DNA from 2 places in the Janthinobacterium sp. 1_2014MBL_MicDiv genome. Region 2 is predicted to be linked to the other one. Evidence: predicted binding sites of a transcription regulator. Region 2 holds the regulator's gene; the other holds the start of a gene.
The links. The regulator FliA, encoded in region 2, starts transcription of late flagellar genes. The targets are predictions, from matches to a motif close to CTAAAGTTTNNNNNNNNNNNGCCGNTA.
Positions count from the first base shown of each region.

Region 1: YQ44_RS10135 (FlxA-like family protein) is a predicted target of FliA. The motif match lies at 2,374-2,400, and genes of this name have one in related genera.

Region 1 covers NZ_CP011319.1:2,309,154-2,313,565, reverse strand. The annotation lists gene YQ44_RS10145 (response regulator transcription factor) at 1-449, shown strand, start outside; gene YQ44_RS10140 (sensor histidine kinase) at 453-1,958, shown strand; gene YQ44_RS10135 (FlxA-like family protein) at 2,002-2,343, opposite strand; gene YQ44_RS10130 (PrpF domain-containing protein) at 2,503-3,735, shown strand; gene dcd (dCTP deaminase) at 3,774-4,343, opposite strand.
Region 2 covers NZ_CP011319.1:1,040,820-1,045,231, reverse strand. The annotation lists gene motD (flagellar motor protein MotD) at 1-691, opposite strand, end outside; gene YQ44_RS04565 (flagellar motor protein) at 697-1,443, opposite strand; gene YQ44_RS04560 (RNA polymerase sigma factor FliA) at 1,425-2,156, opposite strand; gene YQ44_RS04555 (MinD/ParA family ATP-binding protein) at 2,202-3,065, opposite strand; gene flhF (flagellar biosynthesis protein FlhF) at 3,058-4,371, opposite strand.

The sequences.
Region 1 (4,412 bases), 1.3 Mb from region 2:
GCGGCGACGACACGGACCGCATCGTGGGCCTGGAACTGGGCGCCGACGATTACGTGACGAAACCATGCACGCCGCGCGAACTGACGGCGCGCATCCGCGCCATCCTGCGCCGTGCGCAGGCGGCGCCGCACGACAACGGGGGCACGGCGCCGCTGACCGTGGGCCAGCTGACGATGTGGCCGGAGCAGCGCCGCGCCGCCTGGGCCGGCACGCACCTGGAACTGACGAGCACGGAATTCAACCTGCTGGAAGTGCTGGTGCGCCACGCGGGCAAGCCCGTGAGCAAGAATCAATTGTCGGAACTGGGCCTGGGGCGGCCCATGGCCCGCTTCGACCGCAATATCGACGTGCATTTGAGCAGCCTGCGCCGCAAGCTGGGCAGCCTGGCCGACGGCCGTTCCTGCCTGCAAACCGTGTACCGGCTCGGCTACCAGCTGATCAAGGAGTAAGCCGTGGGCCGATTGTTCTGGAAGTTTTTCCTGTGCATCATGCTGGCCCAGGTGACGGCCACCATCGGCATCGGCGGCACCTTCTGGCTGAAAAACCGCGCCGCCCTGCAGGAACGGGCGCTCGACATCGACACCAGCCCGCCCGCGCAAATGGCCATCGAAGCGGCCAGCGCCACGCTGGAAGCGGGCGGCAGCGGGGCCCTGCGCCAGTTTCTCGGCAAGATGGAGCGGCTGCGCGTGTTTGCCGTCGATGCGCAAGGGCACGAATTGATGGGACGCAATGTCCACCCCGCCATGCTGCTCAAGGCGCGCACCTTGCTGGCGCAGCCGCAGTCGCACCCCGTGGTGCGCGAGGCGGGCGGTAGCGACGGCAAGCGCTACCTGCTGTTCCTGCCCTCCTCCGAACGCTTCCGCAATGCCGAGGCAGGCGCCGCGCGCGATACCCTCAATGCCGTCACCATGAGCGGTCCGCGCGGCATGCCGCCAGGGCCACGGTCAGGCGCAGCAGGCGCCGCGCCGCCCCGCCCGCAGTTCGAACGGGGCCCGCCGCCCGGCCCGCGCCTGGACAGTCCCTACCGCACCTTCATTCCCCTCGCCGCCGCCATCGCCGCCAGCCTGCTGTTCGCCTTCCTGCTGGCCTGGTACTTTGCCCGTCCCATCCGCGACCTGCGGCAGGCGTTCGAGGCCGCATCGCATGGCGACCTGGCGCCGCGCTTCCACGCCAGCGGCAAGCGCGGCGACGAATTGACGGACCTGGGCCGTGATTTCGACCGCATGACGGGACGCTTGCGCCACCTCATGGATAGCCAGACGCGCTTGCTGCATGATGTCTCGCACGAGCTGCGCTCGCCGCTGGCGCGCCTGCAGGCGGCCATCGGCCTGGCCCACCAGCAGCCGGAAAAGATGGCCGCCTCGATGCAGCGCATCGAACGCGAAAGCGAGCGCATGGACAAGCTGATCGGCGAACTGCTGACCCTGTCCCGGCTGGAAGCGGGCGCCGCGCAGGGGGGCGCGGCGCAACCGCACAGCGAAGACGTCGCCATCGCCGACCTCGTGCACGATATCGTGGCAGACGCCCGCTACGAGGCCGGGGCGCGCCAGGTGGCCATCGCCGTGGCGGGCGACGCGGCCAGCGCCGATGCCATGGTCACGGGCCAGCCGGAATTGCTGGCGCGCGCCGTGGAAAATGTCGTGCGCAATGCCGTCAAGCACAGCCCGGACGGCGGCACGGTGGACGTGGCGATGTCGCGCCAAGACGATGGCAGGCAGGCAATGCTGCGCATCGCCGTGCTGGACCGGGGGCCGGGCGTGGCCACGGCCGACCTCGCCAGCATTTTCGAACCGTTCTTCCGCGCCAGCCCTACCCGGCACAGCACGGATGGCCATGGTCTGGGCCTGGCCATCGCCCGGCACGTGATCGGCGCCCATGGCGGCCGCATCGGGGCCAGCCTGCGCGACGGCGGCGGGCTGTGCGTGGAAATGCTGCTGCCCGTGAAAACGCCAGGCTGAGCCATCACGGCCAGCCTGGCGCAGGGGATGGCCAGCCGCCCTGTTACGCCTGCGTATCGATGATGCTGCCCAGGGTGGACGAGGCCGATGCGGCCGGGCTGGTGGCCGTATCGGCGCTGCCGGCCGCCTGCGTGCTTTGCTGGGCCGCCTTTTGCGCGGCGGCTGCCTGCAACTGGGCAATTTGCGCCTGCAAGGCCTGGATCTGCTGCGCCAGCTGCTGCTGCAGCTTTTGCGACGTTTCCGTCTGCTCACCCTTCTGCGACTCCGTCAATTCCTTTTGCGCCGCCGTGATCTGCTTTTGCAGCGCCGCGATTTGCGAGCTGCCGCCCGAACTGCCGCCACTGGCCGCGCTGACCGCGCCGCCTGTACCGATTGCCGCTACCATGATGCCTCCTGTGTGTGTCGATACCAATGTTAACGGCACGGGCAGGTGCGCATGTAGTGGCGCGCGTGTAAAGCCAGGTAAAGACGCCGCTCCGACGCACGCTTGCCTCCCGGCATGCAAAGCTGGCACACTGGGACTTCCCTTCCTTGGCCTTGATCAATGATGACGACATCCTTGCTGCCCGCCCTGCCCGACTTCCTGCCCCGCCTGCGCTGCGGCGTCATCGAGTTTTCCGTCCATCACATGCGCGGCGGTACCTCGACGGGCCTGGTCTTGCACGCGGCGTCCGTGCCGACCGACCTGGCCTTGCGCGAGGAATTGCTGCGCCACCTGATGGGCGCGCCCATGTCCGGCCAGTTGCCGGGCAACCGGCAAATCACGGGGCTGGGGCGCGGCGCACCGACCAGCAATAAAGTCTTTCTTGTCGAAGTGGAACAGCATGCGGGCCAGGCGCGCCTCGTCAGCACCCTGGCGCAACTGGCCGGCGGCCATGCCGGGATCGACTGGAGCGTGAACTGCGGCAATATGTCATCCGCCCTGCAACTGTGGGGCCTCGATAGCGGCGTCATCGAGGCACTGGCCATCGGCCCGCACGCCATCGACATCCGCAACACCAACACGGGCGTCATCACCACCTCGCGCATGGCGCGCGAACCGGACGGCAGCTTTGCGGCGACCGGCATACCCGGCGTGCCCGGCAGCTTTCCCCGCGTCGATCTATTCCTGCAGCAACCCGTGGGCGCCAAGACGGGCAAGCTCTTACCGACGGGCAAGGCGCAGGATAAGGTGCTCGGCTACGACGTCTCGTGCGTGGATGTGGCCGTGCCCATGGTCATCGCGCTGGCCAGCCAGTTCGGCAAGACGGCGCGCGAGGCCATCGCGGAACTGGAAGCGGACGCGGCTTTCATGCACGCCATCCGCCAGGTGTGGAGCGCGGCGGGGCAACTGATGGGCTTGCGGCGGGGCGATGGCCAGCCGATGAGCCTGGATGAGCTCGGGCGCAGCGAAACCATCCCCAAGTTCTGCATCGTGGGGCCGGCGTCGGGAGAGGGAAATATTGCTGTACGTTACTTTACGCCGCAGGCGGGCCACGCTTCGCTGGCCGTCTCGGGCGGCTGCTGCCTGGCGGCCGCCTGCCTGATACCAGGCACGGTGGCGCACGCCATGGCGCGCGGCTTGCCGGCCGTGGGAGCGAACGAGGCGGAAATCGCGGTGGGCATAGAAAATCCGGCCGGCATCCTGGGCACCGGCATCGTGGCGCGCCAGGATGGCGATACACTGGCCATCCGCAGCGCGGCTTACCGGCGCAGCACGCAAATCTTGCTACGCGGCCATGTTCCGCTGTACCAGGCATCGCCGCCGCTGAAAGCCTGGCTGCTGAAACAGCTTTAAGCAGACACAAGGCAGGACTGGCGCCTGCCCGCCGTCGCTCAGGTTTTTGGCAAGGTGACGCCGACCTGGCCCTGGTACTTGCCGCCACGGTCCTTGTACGACGTTTCGCACACTTCATCGGATTCAAAGAACAGCACTTGCGCCACGCCTTCGTTGGCGTAGATCTTCGCCGGCAACGGTGTCGTGTTGGAAAACTCCAAGGTCACATAACCTTCCCATTCCGGTTCGAACGGCGTGACGTTGACGATGATGCCGCAGCGCGCATAGGTGCTCTTGCCCAGGCAAATCGTCAGCACATTACGGGGAATGCGGAAATACTCGACCGTACGGGCCAGCGCGAACGAGTTCGGCGGGATGATGCAATAACCCTTGCCCGACACGTCGACGAAGTTGTTCGCGTCAAAATCCTTGGGATCGACGATGGTGGTATTGATGTTGGTAAACAGCTTGAACTCGTCGGCGCAGCGGATGTCATAGCCATAGCTGGACGTGCCGTAGGACACGATGCGGTTGCCGTCGCGTTCCTTGACCTGGCCCGGCTCGAACGGCTCGATCATGCCGGTTGTTTCCGCCATGCGGCGTATCCATTTATCGCTTTTAATCGTCATCGCAGGGGCATCTTTCTAGAATATCGGAATGGCTGGGGCGGCACGCCTTGAGCAGGCGCGGCCCGGATG
Region 2 (4,412 bases):
TGCGCGCGCGCCCTTCCGGCGTGGCGTTCGGCGCCACGGGGATGTTGTCGGCGTGGCCGACGGCCGTCAGGCGCGTGGCTTGCACGCCGCTGGCGATGAACAGGCGCACCACGGCGCTGGCGCGCGCGGCCGACAGTTCCCAGTTCGAGGCGAAGTTCGAATTGCTGATCGGCTGCACATCGGTATGCCCTTCCACCTGCACGTCGTGCGTGTCGTCCTTGAGCAGCACGGCCACGGCGCGCAGGGCCTGGTCCGATTCCGGCGTCAGGCGCGCCGCGCCCGGGTCGAACAGCACGCTGGCGTTGATTTCCACGCTGACGCCGCGGCTCGTCTGCGTCACGCGCACCTTGCCTTCCTTGACCAGCGGCGCCAGGGTGGACGTCAGGTCCTGCGCCAGGCGCGTCATGTGCTCGCGCTCGCGGCGGATGGCTTCCGTGCGGCGCTTCAGGGCGGGATTCGGCAGCGGGATCGCCTGCGGCGCTTCCATGAGGATGGGCGGCGCGCCCTTGTCCAGGCTGAAGGCCTGGCCGATGGCGCTCTGGAAGACGCGGTACTTGCCTTCGTTGACTTGCGAAATCGCATACATGACGACGAAAAAGGCGAACAGCAGGGTGATGAAATCGGCGTACGAGATCAGCCAGCGGTCCTGGTTGTCCGGTTCCTCGTCATACTTCCTGCGCGCGCGCCGCATCATGGTCAGTGCTCGTGCAGGAGGCTGGCCACGCGCTCTTCGATGATGCGCGTATGGTCGCCCGTGGCGATGTCGTACAGCACGGCGGCCGTGATTTCATACTGCAGCACGCGGCGCGAAACGATGGCCTTGAGTTTATTTGCCACCGGCAGGAACAGCAGGTTGGCCAGGCCCACGCCATAGATGGTGGAGACGAACGCCACGGCGATTCCGCCGCCGAGCTTGCTGGGGTCGGTGAGGTTTTCCATCACGTGGATCAGGCCCAGCACGGCGCCCAGGATGCCGATCGTGGGCGAATAGCCGGCGGCAGATTCCCACACCTTGACGGCCTGGCGCTCGGCCATCTCGTAGGCGGAGATTTCCACGTCGAGCAGCTGGCGCAGCTTGTCGGGCGCGATGCCGTCGACGATCATGCGCAAACCCTTGGCGTTGAAGCGGTCGGCCGTGTTTTCCATCAGGCGCTCGAGGGCCAGCGGGCCGTCGCGGCGCGCCGTCAGGCTCCACTGCCCGATGTCGCGCGCCAGCGCGGCGCGCGTGTCCGAAGGCGGCAGGAACACCCAGCGCAGCATTTCCAGGCCGCGCACGAAGGTGCGCAAGCGCGTTTGCAGCAGCACGGCGCCGAAGGTGCCGATGACAACGATGGCGAAGGCGGCCGGCTGCAGCAGGGAGGCCATCTTGCCGCCCTCCAGTGCCTGGCCGACCAGGAGGCCCGCCAGCGCCAGCGCCAGCCCGATTACGCTGGACCAGTCCACGCCTGCTCCCTCAAGGTTGCGCGCAGGCGCGCGACGGCCTGGGTATGCAGCTGCGAGACGCGCGATTCCGATACGCCCATCACCGCGCCGATCTCCTTCAGGTTCAGTTCTTCTTCGTAGTACAGGCCCATGAGTATTTTCTCGCGTGGCGGCAGCGCGTCGATGGCATCGATCACGGATTGCCGGAAATCGGTATCGAGCAGGGACCGCAAGGGGTCGCTGTCCTCGTCCACGCAATGGCGGTCGAGGAAGCTGTCATTGCCGTCCGGGTCATGAAAATCTTCGTAGTACACCAGCTGGTGGCCGCCGCCGTCGCCCAGCATTTCCTGGTAGTCGGCCAGCGACATTTTCAGCAGTTTCGCCACTTCCGACTCCGTCGGCGGGTGGCCCAAGCGCTGCTGCAAAATGCTCATCGCCTCTTCGATCTTGCGCATGTTCTGGCGCATGCTGCGCGGCAGCCAGTCGCTGGTGCGCAGCTCGTCGAGCATGGCGCCGCGGATGCGCAGCACGGCATACGTCTCGAACTGCGCGCCATGCGTTTCCTCATAGCGGCTGATGGCGTCCAGCAGGCCGATCATGCCGGCCTGGATCAGGTCATCGACCTCGACCGAAGGCGGCAATTTCGCCTTCATATGGTGCGCCAGACGCTTCACCAGCGGGATATGCTCCGTCAGCAAATAGTCCTTGTTCGATTTCCCTTTGACCGTGTACATAGGCTGCTTATTGTTTTATCGTCTTATCTGGTGCTACGGTTGGATTCAGGCGCTGAAATGGTGTGCGCTCCCCGTCTGGTACAAGGTGGTGCCCAGCACCGGCGCCGCCGAACGGACCAGGCGCTCGGCCAGTCCGCGAAACGCCACCGAAGCTCCCGCCAGCGGAAACGCGTCGACCACGCTGCGGCCCAGGCGCGCGGCGCGGTGCAGGTATTCATCGGCCGGCACCGACCCCATCGACGTCAGTTTCACGGCCAGGTAGCGGCTCGCCGCCTGCGCCATATTATCGTATACCACTTTTGCCTCGGATTCGGAAGCGCCGGTGACAAGAATGCCGAACGGACGCCGTCCCAGCTCCTGGTTCAGTCGCTTGATCAGGCAATAGGCCGCCTTGATCGAATTGGCGCTGTTCGACACCTGCACCACGATGTCGGACGAGGCCATCAGCGGCACGGGGAAGCATGCGCCCTCCTCGGCCACCACGCCGTCGACCAGCACGATGCCGCTCTGGCGCGCCATCACTTCGAAGGTCTTGCCCAGGCGGCGCGTGTCTTCGTCGCCCGCATAGTCGCTGCTGTCCATCAGGTGGTTGCGCGCGCCCAGGTGGGCCACGCCGAAGCCCTGCGGCACCTGGTGGATCACCTGGTTCAGGCCGCACTGCTGGCGCGCCACGTCGAGCAGGCTGGCGCCGTGCGCCAGTCCCAGGCGCGAAGCGACGCCGTCGCTGCCGCCGCTGGCGTCGACCAGCAGCACTTCATTGCCGCCATACGCGAGCGAAGCGCCCAGGTTGACCAGCATGGCGCCCTTGTCGTCCTGCGGCGTGGCCGACAGGAACGTCATGACGCGCGGCTGCGGGCCGGCCAGCATGCGGCGCAGGCCTTCGGCCTGGTCGAAATCGAAATTAGCCAAGGTGCACCCCGCGCGCTTCATTGTTGCGGGCGGCGGCCTGCGCCATCAGCAGCGGCAGTTCGGCATCGGAAAACTGCGTCGCCGCCGTATCGCGCTTGAGCTTGAAGGCGCGGTCGATCAGGTAGGCGCGGTCGGCCAGGTGCAGGTCTTCCGGCACGCGCTGGCCGTTCGACACATAAAACAGGTTCAGCTTCTGGCGGATCACCACGTCGAGTACATTGCCGATCGACGCCGCTTCATCGAGCTTGGTCATGATGCAGCCGGCCAGGCCGCTGCCCTGGTAGGCGCGCACCACTTCATTGAGCGTTTCCTGCGTTGCCGTCGAATTCAGGCACAGCAGGCGCTTGACGTCGGCACCGGCGCCCGACAGCATGGCCACCTGCTCCGTCACCATCTGGTCGCGCTGGCTCACGCCCACCGTGTCGATCAGCACCGTGTGCTTGTTCTTCAATTCCTTCAGGGCGATGCGCAAGTCGGCCTCGTCCTTCACCGAGTGCACCATCACGCCGAGGATCTTGCCGTAGATGCGCAGCTGTTCGTGCGCGCCGATACGGTAGGCGTCCGTGGTGATCAGGGCCAGCTTTTCCGGGCCGTGGCGCATCACGCAGCGCGCCGCCAGCTTGGCCGTGCTGGTGGTCTTGCCGACGCCGGTCGGGCCCACCAGCGCGAATACGCCGCCCTGCTCGAGCATGGCGTCTTCATTGGCGACAGTATTCAGGTTACGGCTGAGCACGGTCTTGATCCAGCGCATGCTTTGCGCGCCGTCCAGGCCGGCGGGCAGCTTGTCGATCAGGTAGCGCGCCAGGCTGGCCGAGAAGCCGGCCGCCAGCATTTCGCGCAGCACGACGGCTTTTTGCGGCTCGCGCTGCTGCGTCGAACCCCACGAGATTTCCGCCAGCTGGGTTTCCATCATGCCGCGCATGGCGCGGATTTCATTCATCATGCCGCTCATCTCGGCGGCGGCGTTTTCTTTGACGTGCGCCAGCGCGCTGGCCATCATCTGCTGCATGCGGGCCATGTCCACTGGCTCGGACGATGCCTGGCGCGGCGCGGCCGGGCGCTGGGCCGGGGCGGCCGCGCGCTGCGGCGTGGCGAACTGGGTCTGCAACTGGGGACGCGGCTGGGCCATTTCCGAGGCGGCCGGCGGCGATGCCAGCGAGGCGGCATCGTCATTGGCCAGCGCGAGGATTTCCACCACGCCATCGGCCTGGCGGTTCGACAGGATCACGGCATCGGGGCCGAGCGCTTCGCGCACCTTGCGCAGCGCATCGCGCGACGAGGCGCCCGTAAATTTCTTCACATTCATGGCCGGCCTCCCGAGGCGGGGGTGGCGCAGTACTGGCTGAA